3 regions of the Dyella sp. 333MFSha genome follow, and region 1 is predicted to be linked to each of the others. Evidence: predicted binding sites of a transcription regulator. Region 1 holds the regulator's gene; each other region holds the start of a gene.

Region 1 (5,396 bases):
CCGTCGACTTGAACCCCGCCACCAGCTGTACGAGCTTGGCTGAAGCACGAGCGTGAAGGCCCAGCCGGTTGGATACCACGATGTCCCGTTCAAGCATGGTCGATGAAGATCCCTCCGCGACCGCCAGCGGCCGCGATGTCGGCCAGTTCGGTCAGCGATTTTTCCGAATAGTTGAGGACACGAAGCAGCATCGGCAGGTTGAGGCCGGATACGCAACGCAGGTGGACGCCCAGCTCGGCCAGCGAGAGGCCGATATTGCACGGGGTGGCGCCGTAAAGGTCGGCGAGCACCAGCACGCCGTCACCGTGGTCGAGGTCGCGCGCATGCTTCGCGGTCAGCGTCCGCATGACGTCCGGATCCGAACTGGGTGGAACCTCGACGGCATCGACTTCGAGTGGCAGCTTGGGCATGACGTGGCGGGCCGCCGAAATCAGCGCCTTGCCGACGGCTTCGTGGGTCATGAGGAGGACGCCGACGCTCATCGCCCGGTTTCTCGTACTGGCATGGGCTGGGTCATGGCTCACTCTAGCTCGCGATGAAAGGTAAGTACGTTGCCGCGTTCCGAGCGGAAATGCTGGGCCAGCTTCTCGACCAGATAGACCGAGCGGTGACGTCCGCCCGTGCAGCCGATCGAGACCGTGACATAGCTACGATCCTCGCCCTCGAAGCGCGGCAACCAGGTGTCGAGCCAGCGGGCGACGTCCGCATAGTACTCGCCCACGAGCGGATTCGCGTCGAGGAACTCGCGTACGGGGAGGTCCCGGCCCGAGAACGGGCGCAGGCGGGGGTCCCAGTGGGGGTTGGGCAGGCAGCGGGCGTCGAAGACGAAATCGGCGTCGGAGGGCAAACCACGGCGGTAGGCGAACGACTCGAAGAGCAGTGTCGTGCCGTCCGAGGCGGCGGCGTATCCCGTGGCGAACAGCCGTCGCAGCTGATGGACGTTGAGGTCGCTGGAGTCGATGACTTTTTCCGCGATCGAGACCAGGGGCCGCAGCAAGCGGCGCTCTTCGGCGATGGAATCGGCCAGCGAGAGTTTTTCCGCCGCCAGCGGGTGACGGCGGCGGGTCTCGGAGTAGCGCTTGATCAGGACGTCGTCGCGGCTGTCCAGGAAGATCAGATGGACGTGGACGCCCGCCGTGGAAAGCTCGGAAAGCACGTGAGGCATGCGCGAGAGGTCGATGCGCCGGTTGCGCACGTCGACGCCCACGGCGATGCGACGGCGCGGTCCGTGCTCGCCCTGGCTGACGGCGGCGACGAGCTGGGGAATCAGCTCGGCGGGCATGTTGTCGACGCAGTAAAACTCGAGGTCTTCCAGCGCACGCAGGGCGACCGTCTTGCCGCCGCCGGACATACCGGTAAGGACGACCAGATGGATGGCGCCAGGTTCGACGATGGGGCTCATGGTTTGCTCGGTCACGTCGGTCACCACGGCGGCAGGCGGCGCATCTGGTGCGCCTGCCGGTCGATGAAGGTTTGTGCGGGATCGATGCCCTTGCTCTTGAGCACGTGATTGCGCACGGCCGCCTCCACCAGCACCGCGAGGTTACGGCCGGGAGCGACGGGAATGGTGATCTTGGGCACGTCCACATCCAGCACGTTACGCCGGCTGACGTCGCCGGTAAGGCGGGTCATCGCGTCGATGTCTTCACCGGAGGTCAACGGCTTGAGGTGCACGACCAGACGCAGGTATTTCGATGGCTTGACCGCCGTGTGGCCGAACATCTCGCGGATGTTGAGCACACCCAGGCCGCGCACCTCGAGGAGGTCCTGCAGCAGCTCGGGGCAGGCGCCGTCTATGACGTCTGGCGCGATGAGGGTGAATTCGGTCGCGTCGTCGGCGACCAGGCGGTGGCCGCGACTGATGAGTTCCAGCGCCAGCTCGCTTTTGCCGGAGCCCGGGTCGCCGGTGATCAGCACGCCGATGGAAAACACCTCGAGGAAGACGCCATGAAGCGTGACCCGGGGTGCGAGCGTCCGCGCCAGGTGGTACTGCAGATACGTGAGCAGCTCGTGGCCGCGCTTGGTGCTCTGCCACAGCGGTGTGTCGGTTTCTTCCGCGACTTCACGCAGGTCGGAGGGGATCGACTGATCTTTCGTGACGATCAGCGCGGCCGGCTGGTAGGCGGCGATCTTGTGGATGACCTCCCAGCGCTGGCGCGATTCGAGGCCGTCGAGGTAGTTGAGCTCCTCCGTGCCGATGATCTGCACCTTGTTCGGGTAGATCACGTTGAGGTAGCCGACCAGCGAAGGACGGCGGCTCTGCTTGGCATTGGGCTCGAGCACGCGGGCCTCGCCGCGCATGCCGGCGGCCCAGCGAAGCGCCATACGTTCGTAGACGCCGTCGAAGAGTTGTCTGGCGGTGAGCCGATCCACGCGTGTGATCCCTTTAGATGGCGAAGCCGGCGTGAGGGCGCCGGCTGGGGCTATTGTGCCATCAACACGCGGGAGGAGGCCCGGCGGCGCGCGCGAGCGGCCGCCGGGCGCTCGCGTCAGTCGGTGCTGGCAACGCGCGCGTCGCGGCCTTCGGCGTTATGGTGATCCTTCAGCTTCTCTTTGTGCTTGCGAAGCTGGTCGGCGAGTTTGCCGATCATGGCGTCGATGGCGGAATAAAGGGTGTCGCCCTTGTTGTCGTCTTCCAGGCGGGCCACGCCTTCGCCATGGAGCCGGGTGCCGGCACAGTGCAGGGTGCCTCCGGCCTTGTGCTCGTTCTTGTCGACGGAAAGGACCACGTCGAGGGCTTTGATATTGTCGAAAAGGCGTTCGAAGCGGCCGATTTGCTGTTCCACGCGCTCGCGCAGAGCGGGGGTGATATGGACGTGCTGGCCGCTGATCTGGATTTGCATGACGCCTCCTTCTTGCTGAGGGTGTCGCCTTATGGCGACGAGATCGGAACGGCGGGGTTGCCGCTCCTCAAGCCTGAACTGATGAGACCGTGGACCTCCGCCGGGGTTCCCCCCGATGTTTCTCAACCTGCGCGAACGCGTTCGCTGGAGCTGGGAATTCGCATCGCTTCACGGTACTTGGCGACCGTACGGCGTGCGACCTGAATTCCGCGTCGATGGAGCTCCTCGGCGAGGGCCTGGTCGGACAAGGGGCGGCGTGCGTCCTCGCCCGTGATGAGCTTGCGCAACATGGCCTGGATGGCGGTGGCGGATGCGCTGCCGCCGTCTTCCGTCGCCACGCCACTGGAAAAGAAATGCTTGAGTTCGAAGGTGCCGCGCGGCGTGTGCATGTATTTCCGGGTGGTGACCCGTGAAATCGTCGATTCGTGCATGCCGACTTCTTCGGCGACCTCACGCAACACCAGCGGATGCATGGCCTCGGGGCCGTAATCGAGGAAGGCGCTCTGGCGGCGGACGATGACTTCCGCGACCTTGGTCAGGGTTTCGGCGCGCGACTGCAGACTCTTCAGCAACCAGCGGGCTTCCTGCAGCTGGCCCTTCATCCAGGTGGCGTCGTCGCCGCGCGCGCGGGCGATGAGGTTGCAGTAATGCTGGTTGAGCCCCAGCCGGGGCTGCGCGTCGGCGTTGAGGCTGACCGTCCAGCGACCCGCTTCCCGCCGTGCGTACACATCGGGCGCGACGTATTCGACGGGCGTGGCATCCAGCGCGGCGCCCGGGCGCGGATCGAGGCTGCGGATCAGCGCCGCGGCGCTGGCCACCTCGTTCTCGGCGGCCTTGAGCCGACGGGCGATCTTGACGCTGTCGTTTCGCGCGAGGAGCTCCAGCTCTTCAAGGACGATACGGATCGCCAGGTCGCGGAACGGTGTTTCGGTCGAAAACTGCGAGAGCTGGCAGAGCAGACAGTCGCGCAGATCGAGGCTGGCGATGCCGGTGGGATCGAATCGCTGCACGCGCTGGCGTACCGCTTCGATCTCCCCGGCACTGGCCCGCAGTTCGGCGGGCAGCGCGACTTCCACCGCCTCGACCCCGTCGCGCAGGTACCCGTCCTCGTCCAGCGCGTGGATGATCGCGGTGGCGATCGCGTGGTCGCGTGGGGAGAACTGGGAAAGATTGAGCTGCCACTCCAGGTGCTGCTGGAGGCTTTCCGGCGCGGCATTCTGCGGCTCGAAACCGTCTTCGTCACCACCGTTCGAACGCGATGGGGCGCCAGCGTAGTCACCCGCCTCGCCGTGGAAGCGATCGTCATCCCACTCCGGGGCGAGTTCTTCGGACGGGGTGGCGGTGGACTCGTCCTCCTTCGAGGACTTGGCCGGGAGCTCCTGGCGGGACGGGAACTCCGCGTCGAAACCGTTCTCGTCCGCGGCGTCGCCGTCGGCATCCGCGTCGGATTCCGCATCTTCGGCAAACTCGAGCAGCGGGTTGCTCTCCGCGATCTGGCGGAGTTCCGCTTCGAGCTCCAGCTGCGACAGCTGGAGCAGACGAATGGCCTGCTGTAGCTGCGGGGTCAGCGTGAGCTGCTGATGCAGGCGAAACTGAAGTCCGGGTTTCATGCCTTCGATGCGTGAGGTGTCGAATCCATCCTAACCCCTTGCGGCCTCCACAAACCAGCGGTCCGGCCGGCTAGCACCTCTGGCCGAATCTGCGCGTCGGCGCAGATGGCCGGTGACGCGCTCTAGATGCGGAATTCACGACCCAGATACACCTCGCGCACCTTCTCATCGGCGAGGATGTGCTGAGGCGTACCGCGCGAGAGGACCTCACCGTCGTTGAGGATGTACGCGCGGTCGCAGATGCCGAGCGTTTCGCGGACGTTGTGATCGGTGATCAGCACGCCGATGCCGCGTTCCTTGAGGTGTCGCACGATGCGCTGGATCTCGCCCACGGAAATGGGATCGACGCCGGCGAACGGCTCATCGAGCAGCATGTAGCGCGGGCGTGCCGCCAGCGCCCGGGCGATTTCGACGCGACGACGCTCGCCGCCGGACAGGCTGATGCCCTTCTGATCGGCGATGTGCGCGATCTTCAGTTCGTCGAGCAGGCTGTCGAGTTCGTCGTCGCGCTGCTTCTGCGTCATGCCGTCGCGCAGTTCGAGCACCGCCATGATGTTGTCCGACACGCTGAGGCGGCGGAAGACCGAGGCTTCCTGCGGCAGATATCCGATGCCGAGCTTGGCGCGCGCGTGCATGGGCAGGCCGGTGATGTCCTGCTGATCGAGCTTGATCACGCCCGCGTCGGCCTGGATCAGCCCGACCACCATGTAGAAGCAGGTCGTCTTGCCGGCGCCGTTGGGGCCGAGAAGGCCGACGACCTCACCTTCGCGGATGGAGAAGGCGAAGTCACGGACTACCTTGCGTGCGCGGAAGCGCTTCTGCAGGCCTTGGGCTGAAAGCATCGGGTCAGGGCTTCCTGGCAGGTGCGGCCGCGGCCGCCGGAGTGGGGCAGGCGCCGGCCGCCTTGGCGGGTGCGCCCGGCGTGGTGCTCTTCGGCTGGAAG
Region 2 (5,396 bases), on a different contig from region 1:
GAAAGGCCTCGACGTGCCCGATCCGTGGTACGGCTCGGCGAAGGATTTCGTGCACGCGTTCGACATGATCGAGCGTGGCGTCGATGGCGTGATTCGTAAGCTCCGAGAGCCCGCCGCACGGTGACCGTTTCGGAACTCGACCATCTCGGACAGCTGCTAGGCGAGCGCCCTGCCCGCCTGCATACGCTCTCCGGTGGCGACATCGCGCGCAGCGTTCGTGTCGAGCGGCAGGATGGCAGCCACGTCATGGCCAAGTTCCGTCGACCGGGACAAGTCGCGCTGACGCTCGAGGCGAGCATGCTCGATGACTTGCGTGCCGCCGGGCTCCCCGTGCCCGAGACGCTGGCGGTCGATGACGATGCACTCGTACTGGCGTGGGTCGACGATGGCGGCCGTGGCTTCGACGACGAGGTGCAGCGCGCCGCCGGTCGCGCTATCGCAACCATGCATGCGCAGCCCGTGGGCGATGAGTTCGGATACAGGCACGACACGGTGGTGGGCAGCATCCCGCAACCGAATACGTTCGATCACGATTGGATCGCGTTCTTTCGCGACCGGCGCCTGCTTTATATGGCGGGACTCGCGGATGAAGCCGGCGAATTGCCTTCGTCGTTTCGTCACCGTATCGACAAGGTGGCCCAGCGTCTTGGCGAGTGGATCGATCCGGCGGTGCAGCCGTCGCTCGTACATGGCGATCTGTGGGGAGGCAATATGCTGGCGACCGCGCATGGCGGCGCCTGCTTTATCGATCCGGCCATCTATCGCGGTGATGGTGAGGTCGACCTTGCGCTGGCGACGCTGTTTGGCAGTGTCGGGCCGGCGTTCTTCAAGGGGTATACCGAGATCAGGCCGCTCGAACGCAGATTCATGACGACGAGGCGGCACCTCTACCAGCTGTATCCGCTGTTGATGCATGTGCGCTTGTTCGGCGGCTCGTACCTCGCCCCGCTCGACAGCACACTCGGAAAACTGGGCGTCTGATACTTCGCCGGGCGGTCAGCGACTCGACGCATCCAGGCGTTCGCGCAAATACGTCACCACCCGCATCGCCCGCATCGACAACGCCCACTCCGCCCGACACACCAGCCAAAGCGTATCGACGACAGGATCCGTGCCCCGCACCACCTGGATAGCCTCCTGCCGCGCAAACGCACGACGCGCATGCTCCGGAATCACCGTGAAGCCAAGTCCGCGCGCTACCGGCTCAAGAATCAGCCCGATCTGATTACTGAACCCTGCGACGGGAACACCCTTAAGACCACCGGCACCGGGAAACTGACGCGCCAGGAGCCGCGTCGCCATCGCCTGACCGTCGGGATGGTCAATAAAGCCGATCTGGACGAGATCCTTCCAACCCTTCACATCGCGGTCGGCAGGAGCGACCAGTTCCAGCGCCTCAGTCGTAAACGGCTCGGCGGCCAGCGATTCGTCATCGGGCCGCAGGCTCATCAGACCGATTTCATAGCGGCTTTCCATCACCGCCGCGCGAACTTCGCTGTCCGGGGCAAAGCGATGGCGAATGACAAGCCCCGGATTCGCCTGCTGCAGATCCAGCAATAGCGGATACAGCGACAAGCCAATGCTTCCAGGCGTAATCAGACTGACCTCGCCCTCCAGCGCGTCGACATCCGACAGGCGCAGCTTCAGCGCCTTGTCGGCGCGGTCCACGTCACGGCAGTAGTCCAGTAGGGCGAGGCCGGCTGGCATCAGTTCGATGCTTCGGGGCCGGCGAATCACCAGGGGCCCCAGCCGGTCCTCGAGCTGACGGATGTGCTGGCTGATGGCGGCCTGAGTGACACCCAGTCGCTCAGCGACACGGGTAAAGTTACCGAGGTCGGCAAGCTGCCGGAAGGTCTCCAGCCATTGCGGTTGAATCATAAGATTCTCTTATCCGTGAGAGATTATTCGCGCGAGCGAACTTATGGTCATTATCGAGCCTCATGCAAAGGGCTGCTAGTCGTCCCCGCCCGCGAAACGTGACCGGCCTGGAATAACGATAGTCCCCGCCTCCGCAAGGCGATCGAGGCCCCCCCTCCACTTGCAAGGTCGCCCCGTACTGCCCACGCACGTCGGCAACCACCGGCGAAGCCGTGCGCATCCAAAACAGTGGCCGGGCCGTACGTCACGTCGACGGTGACGGCCATCACGGCGTCGCTTCCGCTGACGTGTCCTCGAACATCGTGCACCTGAACGCGCGACGCCGAACGACCGGCTGATCCGGTACTTGATGCATCACTTGGCATGCAGCTTGCCTTTACCATTGGCAGGCTGCGCCGGCGCGAACGGGATTCGGTGCCTCAAACGCTCACCGCCACTTGCCGGGAATGGACATTCGCAGGGGCTGATACAGGTCATGTTGGCAGGATGGGAATCAATTCGATGACACCGCCGCGCACCGCGCGCGTGCCCCGGGCACGCTTGTGCCTCGCGCTGGCGCTGGCTCTGCACGGGCCTCTGGCCCTGGCCGCCGCCGCGCCTTCCGAACGCGACGCACTGATGGCGAAGGCACGCGACGAGCGTAGCGCGGGGCACCGCGTCGACGCCCTGGCGCACTGCCAGGAGGTACTGGCCCGCTGGCCGGACGATCGCGAGGCACAGACGCTCAACGTCGCTTTATTGACGGAAATGGGCGCGACGACGCGCGCCAGGGAACTGGCGGCTCGCTTGCAACCGCCCCAGAGCGTGGGCGATCGCGTCCATCTGGACGCCGATCACATCGCCCACGAAATCCGCTGGGCTAACGGCGAGCCCGCCGATCCGCGCGCACCCTATGCCGAGGCCGACCGCGCCGTGGCCGATGCCCGTCGCCTCGCGGACGATCCCCAGCTGGACCAGGGCCTGCGCCAGCGCGCGGAGCTGGATCTGCTGGTGGCGCTGGACCAGGCCGGTCGCGCGGACGAGGTGGTCACGCGTTACGACGCGCTTCGCCAGCGTAACGTCGCCCTGCCCGCTTACGTCGAGCGCGCCGTCGCCGATGCGCTGCTGGTCAGGCGCCGGCCGGCGGAAGCCGCAACCCTTTACGAAGACAGCATTGCCAAGGACCCGGGCCCCTATGGCGCCGCCGATTTCGAACCACGCATCGGCCTGATGTACGCCTACCTGGAATCCGGGCAGACGGACAAGGCCATCCGGACCATCGATGCGCTCGCCGCGAAAGAGCCGACATGGACGCGCGTGCCCGGTATCCGTGCGCCGATCCAGAACCAGCGCAAGGTCGATGCCGATCTCAACGCGGCCACACTCCGCGAATACGTCGACATGCCGGCCGACGCGTACGACCGCCTTCTTCCGATGTCGCGCGAGGCGCCCGCCAACTCGCAGATCCGTCGCGAGCTCGGCATGGTCGAGCTGGCGCGCGGCTGGCCACGCCGCGCGCAGGAAGACTTCAACATCGCCGGCACGCTCGACCGCCGCGATGTCGGCGCCTACATCGGTGAAGCCGACGCCGCGCGCGTGCTCAACGATTATGAAAGCGTGGACGAGGACCTGGGCGTCGCGCAGACCCTGGCCGACCGCAATGGGCGCGTCGCCCGCGCCGTGCAGTCGTGGAACCGCGAGCGCGGCTGGCAGTTCGATCTGAGCACCGAACAGGGCAAGGGCTCCAGCCCCGACTTCGGCGACCGCGACGCCACGACCCAGGCGTCGGCCGCGAGCCCGCTGATCGACGATCACTGGCGTGTGCTGGCACTGGCCCGCTACTCGACCGCCGACCTGCCCGAAGGCGACGTGCGTCGCTCACGCGTCGGCGTGGGCGTGATCGGCTATGCCCGTGGTCTCGAGGCTTATGTGCGCGCCCTTCCCGCCGCCGACCGTTATGTCGGCAAGACCGCCCTCGAGGCCGGCTTCGACTGGTCGATCACCGATCACTGGACCTGGGCGACCGATTACAGCACCGCGGGCGACGACGCGCCGCTGCGTGGACAGTACTACGGCATTTCAGCAAAGACGCTGGATACCGCCGTCACCTGGAGGGCGAGCGAGCTGACCCAGGCGCGCCTGGGTCTGTCGCGCGACAACTTCAGCGACGACAACAAACGCACGTCGTGGACCGCCTCGCTGACCCAGCGACTGCACACCGCTCCCAATCTGGCACTGGACGGCGGCATCGAACTGGGGGGCTCGATGAACACCCTGACCGATCGCCCCTACTTCAACCCGCGCCGCGACAAGAGCTACGCGATCACGGGCCGCCTGCAGAACCTGCTCGGTCAGTTCTACGAGCGCGCGGTCACACAGCGGATCGACGTCGCCGTGGGGCAGTACGCCGAACAGGGCTACGCCACCGACTGGATGGCCACCATCCGCTACGGTCAGACGTTCCAGCCGCGCGCCGGTATCCGGCTGGGCTGGGGAATCGGCTGGCACAACCAACCTTACGATGGTCAACGCGAACACCGCTTCGTCCTCGACCTGACGATGCACTGGGGAGAATGAGAGTCATGCGTCCGCTGTTGTTTCTGCTGATCCTGCTCGGAGCGGCCCTGTCCGCCGCCGCGCAGCCGGTCGCCGCCCCGCACCCCACCCTCATCGTCCTGGCCTACCACGACGTGCGCGACGACGTCGGCCTTCAGGCCGATCACGATCCGGATGCGACCAGCACCGATCACCTCATCGCTCATTTCGACTGGCTGCGCGCCAACGGCTACAACATGGTCAGCCTGTCGCAGGTCGTGGACGCCAGCAACGGCGGCAAGCCCTTGCCGAAGGACGCCGTACTCCTGACCTTCGACGATGGCCTGGAGAGTTTCTACACCCGCGTGTATCCGCTCCTGCGTGCCTATCACTATCCCGCGCTGCAGGCGCTGGTCGGCTCGTGGATGGACATGCCCGACGGCAAGCACATGCCGTACAACGGCGGCGACTGCACGCGTTCGTGCTTCCTCACCTGGGATCAGGTCGCCGAGATGCAGAAGTCGGGCCTCGTCGAGTTCGGCTCGCACACGTGGGAAATGCATCAGGGGCAGAACGGCAACCCGCAGGGTAACCAGATGCCCATGGCTGCCTCGATCGCTTACGACAGCGCCACGAAGCGCTACGAGACCGAGACCGAATACGCCGCGCGCGTCCGCAAGGACCTTTCGCACAGCGCGGATGAAATCGCCGCGCATACCGGCGTGCGCCCGCGCGCGGCGGTGTGGCCTTACGGTGCCTACACCCGCGTGGGTCGCGAAGTCGCCGCCGACCTCGGGATGAGCGTGTCGCTCAGCCTAGGCGACAGCGTCCCCACGCTGATCCCGGGCAAGACGATCCCGCGCCTGCTGGTCAGCGGCAACGTCACCGCCAACCGCCTCGGCTGGCTGATGCGTCATCAGGCCCGTGTCGACGCCACGCGCGCCGTACAGGTCGACCTCGACTACATCTACGACCCCGATCCGGCGCAGCAGGACCGCAACCTG
Region 3 (5,396 bases), on a different contig from region 1:
GCGGCTTGTAGAACGCCACCGGCGGCAGCTTCCCAGCCGCGATGTCCGCAAGAAAATGATTCGTCGCCGCCGTCTCGCCAAGACCGCCATCGCGCAAATGCTTCTTGCGCGCTTCGGTTCCCGGAGCCAGCGTCACGAAGTAATTGAGCGGCTGGTGATGTGGCTGGAAGTTCGGCGTCTGCGGGAAGCTGGCGTCGTCACCGTCGCCCTTACCGTCGAGCGCGGCCTGGAAACCGCCGCCATACCAGGCCCAGTCGACATCCTTCGCCGAGAGCACGTCGCCGATGTGTTTATGCTTCTGCGGCACCAGCGTGTTGGCGCTGGTGGCGTCGGCAAGCAGCGGATTCCTGCGATCGACGTTGAAGCCCGGCGAATAGGGCGGACCGATGGTGTTCACCGCCCAGAAGTCCGGGGTCAGCGTATTGTGGTGCGCGAATTTGGGTTTGCCATCCATCGCGCTCTTCGGCGATTCCTCGTCCATCTTCAGGCGATGGTCGAGCGGGTCGCCGCTTTCGGTGACCGCGATGTTGAACTGCGCGGGGCTCTTGTCGGCGTCCGGATAGAACGGCGGCTGCGCGGCGACGAGGTACTGGTGGTTGAGGAACGAACCGCCAAAGGCACCCATGAAGAAGTTGTCGCACAAGGTGAACTGCGAGGCGATATTCCACAGGCGCAGGTGCACGGGCGCGCTGGCATAGTGCCCCATGGTCAGCGCACCGTTGTCACCCCACGCGACGAAGCCGTCGTTCTTGCCGCCGTTGATCTGCAGCTGGTTGTTATAGAACGCGTGGACGAGATCGCGCGTGACCAGACCGTGCGGCAGCGGGGTGCCGTCGCCGGTGTGCAGTGCCCACGGCGCGTTCGGCAGGCCGGTAATGTCCTTTTCGCCGATCTTGTACGTTTTATGGTCGACGACCTGCTCGTGCGGCACGAGCCCGCCCCAGATGGGTGGCAGGGTCTTCAGCGGGGTGCCGTCGCGATCCCGCTGGATCAGACGTTCTGGCGGAACTTCGCTCAGCGGCTGCTGCAGACCGGGGAAGTCCCCGAACAGATTGTTGAAGCTGCGGTTTTCCGCGTAGATCACGACCACGTTGTCGATGTGTCTTTCGAGCAACGCATCCAGTGCGGCACCGGTCGGCGCTGGGCCAGCCGCCTTCTTGCCGGCTGCGGTCACCTCGCTTGCGCCACCCAGCGCGAGCATGGCGCCGGTCGTGGCCATGCCGCCCAGCAACCGGCGTCGCGCGGCGTCGGGGGTGTCGTTATCGGTTTTCTTGGTCATGGAGCGGCTCTGCGTGCGCCGGCCCGGGGAAAGGCGGCGGTGTGGGAGGGGCGAGGCCCCGCTAGGGACCGAAGCGTAAACGATGTGGGTGGCTCGGGAAAACGCGACGGCATCGGGAACGAGGCGTGAACGCTCGCGGACCTATTTACTGCGGCATGCGCGAGTCGGATGATGGCGCCGGCGCAAGGTTGCGCGACAGGGGAAATCGCGATGGCTATCAGATCTGGCCTCGGCATCGCCGTGGCTGTCGTACGGGGACATGGGCGGACGCTTTGCGCGGTCGGCGTCTTCGTATTGTCGATGACGCTCGCTGCTTGCTCCGGCAATCGGCGGCCAACAACGCCCCCGCCTCCGATGCCCGTTGAGCCGCTCCTTCCCGTCCCGCCCGAAGCGACGGATGTCACCGGACCCGCGGTCGTCGATCACCGTCCGCCGGCGGACCGGGCATACGACATCCACTCGTTGCTGATCACCAGCTGTGATTACGGGATTTATACGGTGCCCCAGAAACCGGCTTCCCTGTCGGCTGTCGCGTTGCTTCGCAACGAAATGGCTACCGCGCCAGGCGACCCATGGCACGGGCACACCATCGAGGTACGCCGTTACGCTGCCTATCTCAACGCCAAGCGCGCGTTGAAAGGCAGCGTAGGGTCGATGTATGGGGGCCTGCTTCCGATGCTCATGCTTCGAGCCGGCGAGAAATGCTCCGAGACGGAGATGCATGGCGGATGGTATGCGGGATCGGAGATTGTGAATGCGCTGTCGCCACTGATCGTCGAAATGATCGTCAGTGTCGACGGCAAGGTCTACAACGTGCGCTCGGTGTATTCGCCGCGCGTCGGCGTCACGCCCAAGCTCAAGCAGCCGACCGATGACAGCGAACTGACGCAGGCGATGATCAAGGCGGATCGCGCATTGCTCGCGCGGATGGGAACCGCGGTGCCGACAGCGCAGCCGGTGACTCCCGGTCCGGTCGCGCCGCCGACCTCGACGGCGCCCGCAAAGTCGTCGGACGACGATGGCTTTGTGAACTTTCCTTCCCACCAGCCTTGAGCGACGACGCTGGCGGATCGGCCGAAATGGTGCGTGAGCGAGAACGATGCACCATGATGGTGCATTTGCGCATCTTCCTCACACCCGTTCTATGATGGGAGAGCTTGATTCCGGCGCCCCGTCGATGGCGGATACGCTGGCATAGCGATTGCTACACGCATTCCGCCCACACCCATTTCGAGGTTTGTATGTCCGCCGCTTCCAAAGTGCTGAACCTGATCCAGGACGAGGAAATCGAGTTCGTCGACCTGCGCTTCGCCGACATGCTCGGCAAGCACCACCACGTCACGTTCCCCGCCCACGCCATCGACGAGAGCACCTTCGAAGACGGCAAGATGTTCGACGGCTCGTCGATCGCCGGCTGGAAGGGCATCAACGAGTCCGACATGGTTCTCATGCCGGATCCGGAGACCGCCCACCTCGACCCGTTCAGCGCCCACAAGCAGCTGATCGTGCATTGCGACGTGCTCGAGCCGAGCACCATGCAGGCTTACGGTCGCGACCCGCGCTCCATCGCCAAGCGCGGCGAAGCCTTCCTGAAGTCGACCGGCATCGCCGATACCGCCTTCTTCGGCCCGGAACCCGAGTTCTTCATCTTCGACTCGGTCCGCTGGCAGAACGACATGGGACGCGTGTTCTACGAAATCGGCTCCGAAGAAGCAGCCTGGTCGTCGCGCTACAAGTACGACGGCACCAACAGCGGCCACCGTCCGGGCGTCAAGGGCGGCTATTTCCCGGTCAGCCCGGTCGACAGCCTGGGTGACCTGCGCGCCGACATGTGCAAGGTGCTCGAGTCGCTCGGCCAGGTGGTCGAAGTGCATCACCACGAAGTCGCCAACGCGGGCCAGTGCGAGATCGGCACGCGCTTCAACACCCTGGTGAAGAAGGCCGACGAACTGATGACGATGAAGTACGTCATCAAGAACGTCGCCCACCAGCAGGGCAAGACCGTGACCTTCATGCCGAAGCCGATCGTCGGCGACAATGGCTCGGGCATGCACGTGCACCAGTCGCTGTCGAAGAACGGCGAGAACCTCTTCGCGGGCGACCTCTACGGTGGCCTGTCGCAGACGGCGCTGTGGTACATCGGCGGTATCTTCAAGCACGCCAAGGCCATCAACGCGTTCGCGAATTCGACGACCAACAGCTACAAGCGTCTGGTCCCGGGCTTCGAAGCGCCGGTCATGCTCGCCTACTCGGCGCGTAACCGTTCGGCATCCTGCCGTATCCCGTACGTGTCGAGCCCGAAGGGTCGTCGTATCGAAATCCGTTTCCCCGATCCGATGCAGTCGGGCTACCTGACCTTCACCGTGCTGATGATGGCCGGCCTTGACGGCATCCTGAACAAGATCGACCCGGGTGCACCGGCCGACAAGGATCTCTACGATCTGCCGCCGGAAGAAGAGAAGAACATTCCGCAGGTCTGCGCCAGCCTCGACGAAGCGCTCGCCGCGCTCGACAAGGATCGCGACTTCCTCAAGGCCGGCGGCGTGTTCACCGACGACTTCATCGACGCGTATATCTCGCTGAAGATGCAGGAAGTGACCCGCTACCGCGCGAGCACCCACCCGCTCGAGTTCCAGATGTACTACGCGATCTGATTGCGAGAGCGATCATCGGGTAAAAGAAAGGGGCGCTTCGGCGCCCCTTTTTCTTTGGTTCTCTCGCCGTGTTCAGCGCGTCATTCCCAAAGGCCCGGCGTCCAGTCGGCGCTGATCTTCCCGATTCTTTTCCGACCTCTGTATCTCGTTGCGCTTCCGCTCGTAAAAGGCCTCTATTCGCGCCATGGTTGCCGCATCAGAGCATCGGGTCGTATCGGCCAACATGAATCCACCGATGTTCACTAAACGTCGTCCCGTCTTTCCTGTATCTCCGCAATCGACATAGTCGAAGGTGGATGAGGGATCGTAGACGATGGTCTCACCGAGAAAGGCCCCGGTGCTCGCTTCGTATGCGCGATCAGAGACAGCGGCGTGCCACCGCTTCGCAAAGCCAACTTGCAGCGATGGATCGGGATGAGGAATACGGTGAAAAACTGAGGGCAGTACGCGGAAAGCGCTGTACGTGTCGACTCGGATACAGCCGTTCGGGCTGATCTCTGATGACACATACGTAGCGAAGGCTCGCTCCTACCAAACTGACCCGCTAAGGAGCACAACGGAGGCGGAAACCACGAGAGCAATAAGGAATCCTTGCGATCTCATTGCTCCGGTGCCGAGAGGGTACGCCTGATCGGGCGCCCGTTTTTCCACTCCGTCTGTATTCGTTGGCTCTCCTCCCGCTCTCGCTCGTAGAACGCTTCTAGCTTAGCGAGAGTGGCTTCGTCAGAGCAGCGGTCGGTATCCGTGAGTGAAAACTGATTGGCAACTACAACACGCCGCCCGGGTGTTCTCGTGTCACCCCAGTACATGATGCTCGTGGACGCCGATGGATCGAAAACGACAGTCTCTCCCAGGAAAGTGCCAGTGCTGGCTTCGTAAGCGCGTTTGAATATCTCGTCTTCCCACGACCTCCCGAGCGCATACCTAATCGTCGGATCAGGATCCGGAATACGGTGAAATACTGACGGAAGTACGCGGAACGCAGAGTACGTGTCGATGCGCAGACAGCCGTCGGGACTCGTCTCTGAAGATACGAGGGTTGCATATGCGCGTTCCCACCAGTTCGACGCATGATAGAGCGTGACTCCGGCCGCGACCGCCATAACGAACACGACTGTCTTCGTCTCCATTAACCCAGGTCCAGAAGAAGGCTCACAGGTTCCCAATGAACATCGGAATAGATGATGAAATCACCGCCATAGCCGGTCTGACAACGATAAGTATCGAAGTCCTTGTTGAATATGTTTCCGATCGGTTCGCCGCCCCAACGAAAGACCATGCCGTTCGACGCCGCATTCATGAGCATCTGGCCCTTGCTGAGGACGCCATCCTTAGTCCATGTGCCGAGGTATTGAAAGCCCTCAAAATCATAAGTGTCGCGTATGTAGTAGCCGGCGTGCGTAACCTGTAAGGAAATTCTTCCTGTTCTAGCGTCGCGCGTAGCTTCGCCAATGAGTACGACT

What was found. Region 1 encodes sigma-54, which starts transcription at its own class of promoters, with help from an activator protein. Its sites were predicted from a motif close to TGGCACGNGCNTTGC; they were not measured.
Region 2: pgaA (poly-beta-1,6 N-acetyl-D-glucosamine export porin PgaA) is a predicted target of sigma-54. The motif match lies at 2,238-2,252, and genes of this name have one in related genera.
Region 3: glnA (type I glutamate--ammonia ligase) is a predicted target of sigma-54. The motif match lies at 2,470-2,484, and genes of this name have one in related genera.

The regions. Positions count from the first base shown of each region.
Region 1 covers NZ_FNBR01000003.1:70,783-76,178, reverse strand. The annotation lists gene BLT40_RS13700 (HPr family phosphocarrier protein) at 1-97, opposite strand, end outside; gene BLT40_RS13695 (PTS sugar transporter subunit IIA) at 90-482, opposite strand; gene rapZ (RNase adapter RapZ) at 521-1,402, opposite strand; gene hprK (HPr(Ser) kinase/phosphatase) at 1,423-2,373, opposite strand; gene raiA (ribosome hibernation-promoting factor, HPF/YfiA family) at 2,490-2,843, opposite strand; gene BLT40_RS13675 (RNA polymerase factor sigma-54) at 2,966-4,453, opposite strand; gene lptB (LPS export ABC transporter ATP-binding protein) at 4,576-5,295, opposite strand; gene lptA (lipopolysaccharide transport periplasmic protein LptA) at 5,300-5,396, opposite strand, start outside.
Region 2 covers NZ_FNBR01000001.1:1,496,466-1,501,861, forward strand. The annotation lists gene BLT40_RS06455 (low molecular weight protein-tyrosine-phosphatase) at 1-124, shown strand, start outside; gene BLT40_RS06460 (fructosamine kinase family protein) at 121-981, shown strand; gene BLT40_RS06465 (LysR family transcriptional regulator) at 997-1,878, opposite strand; gene pgaA (poly-beta-1,6 N-acetyl-D-glucosamine export porin PgaA) at 2,380-4,434, shown strand; gene pgaB (poly-beta-1,6-N-acetyl-D-glucosamine N-deacetylase PgaB) at 4,440-5,396, shown strand, end outside.
Region 3 covers NZ_FNBR01000002.1:962,876-968,271, reverse strand. The annotation lists gene acpA (acid phosphatase) at 1-1,279, opposite strand, end outside; gene BLT40_RS11615 (hypothetical protein) at 1,634-2,332, shown strand; gene glnA (type I glutamate--ammonia ligase) at 2,521-3,933, shown strand; gene BLT40_RS11600 (DUF6402 family protein) at 5,063-5,396, opposite strand, start outside.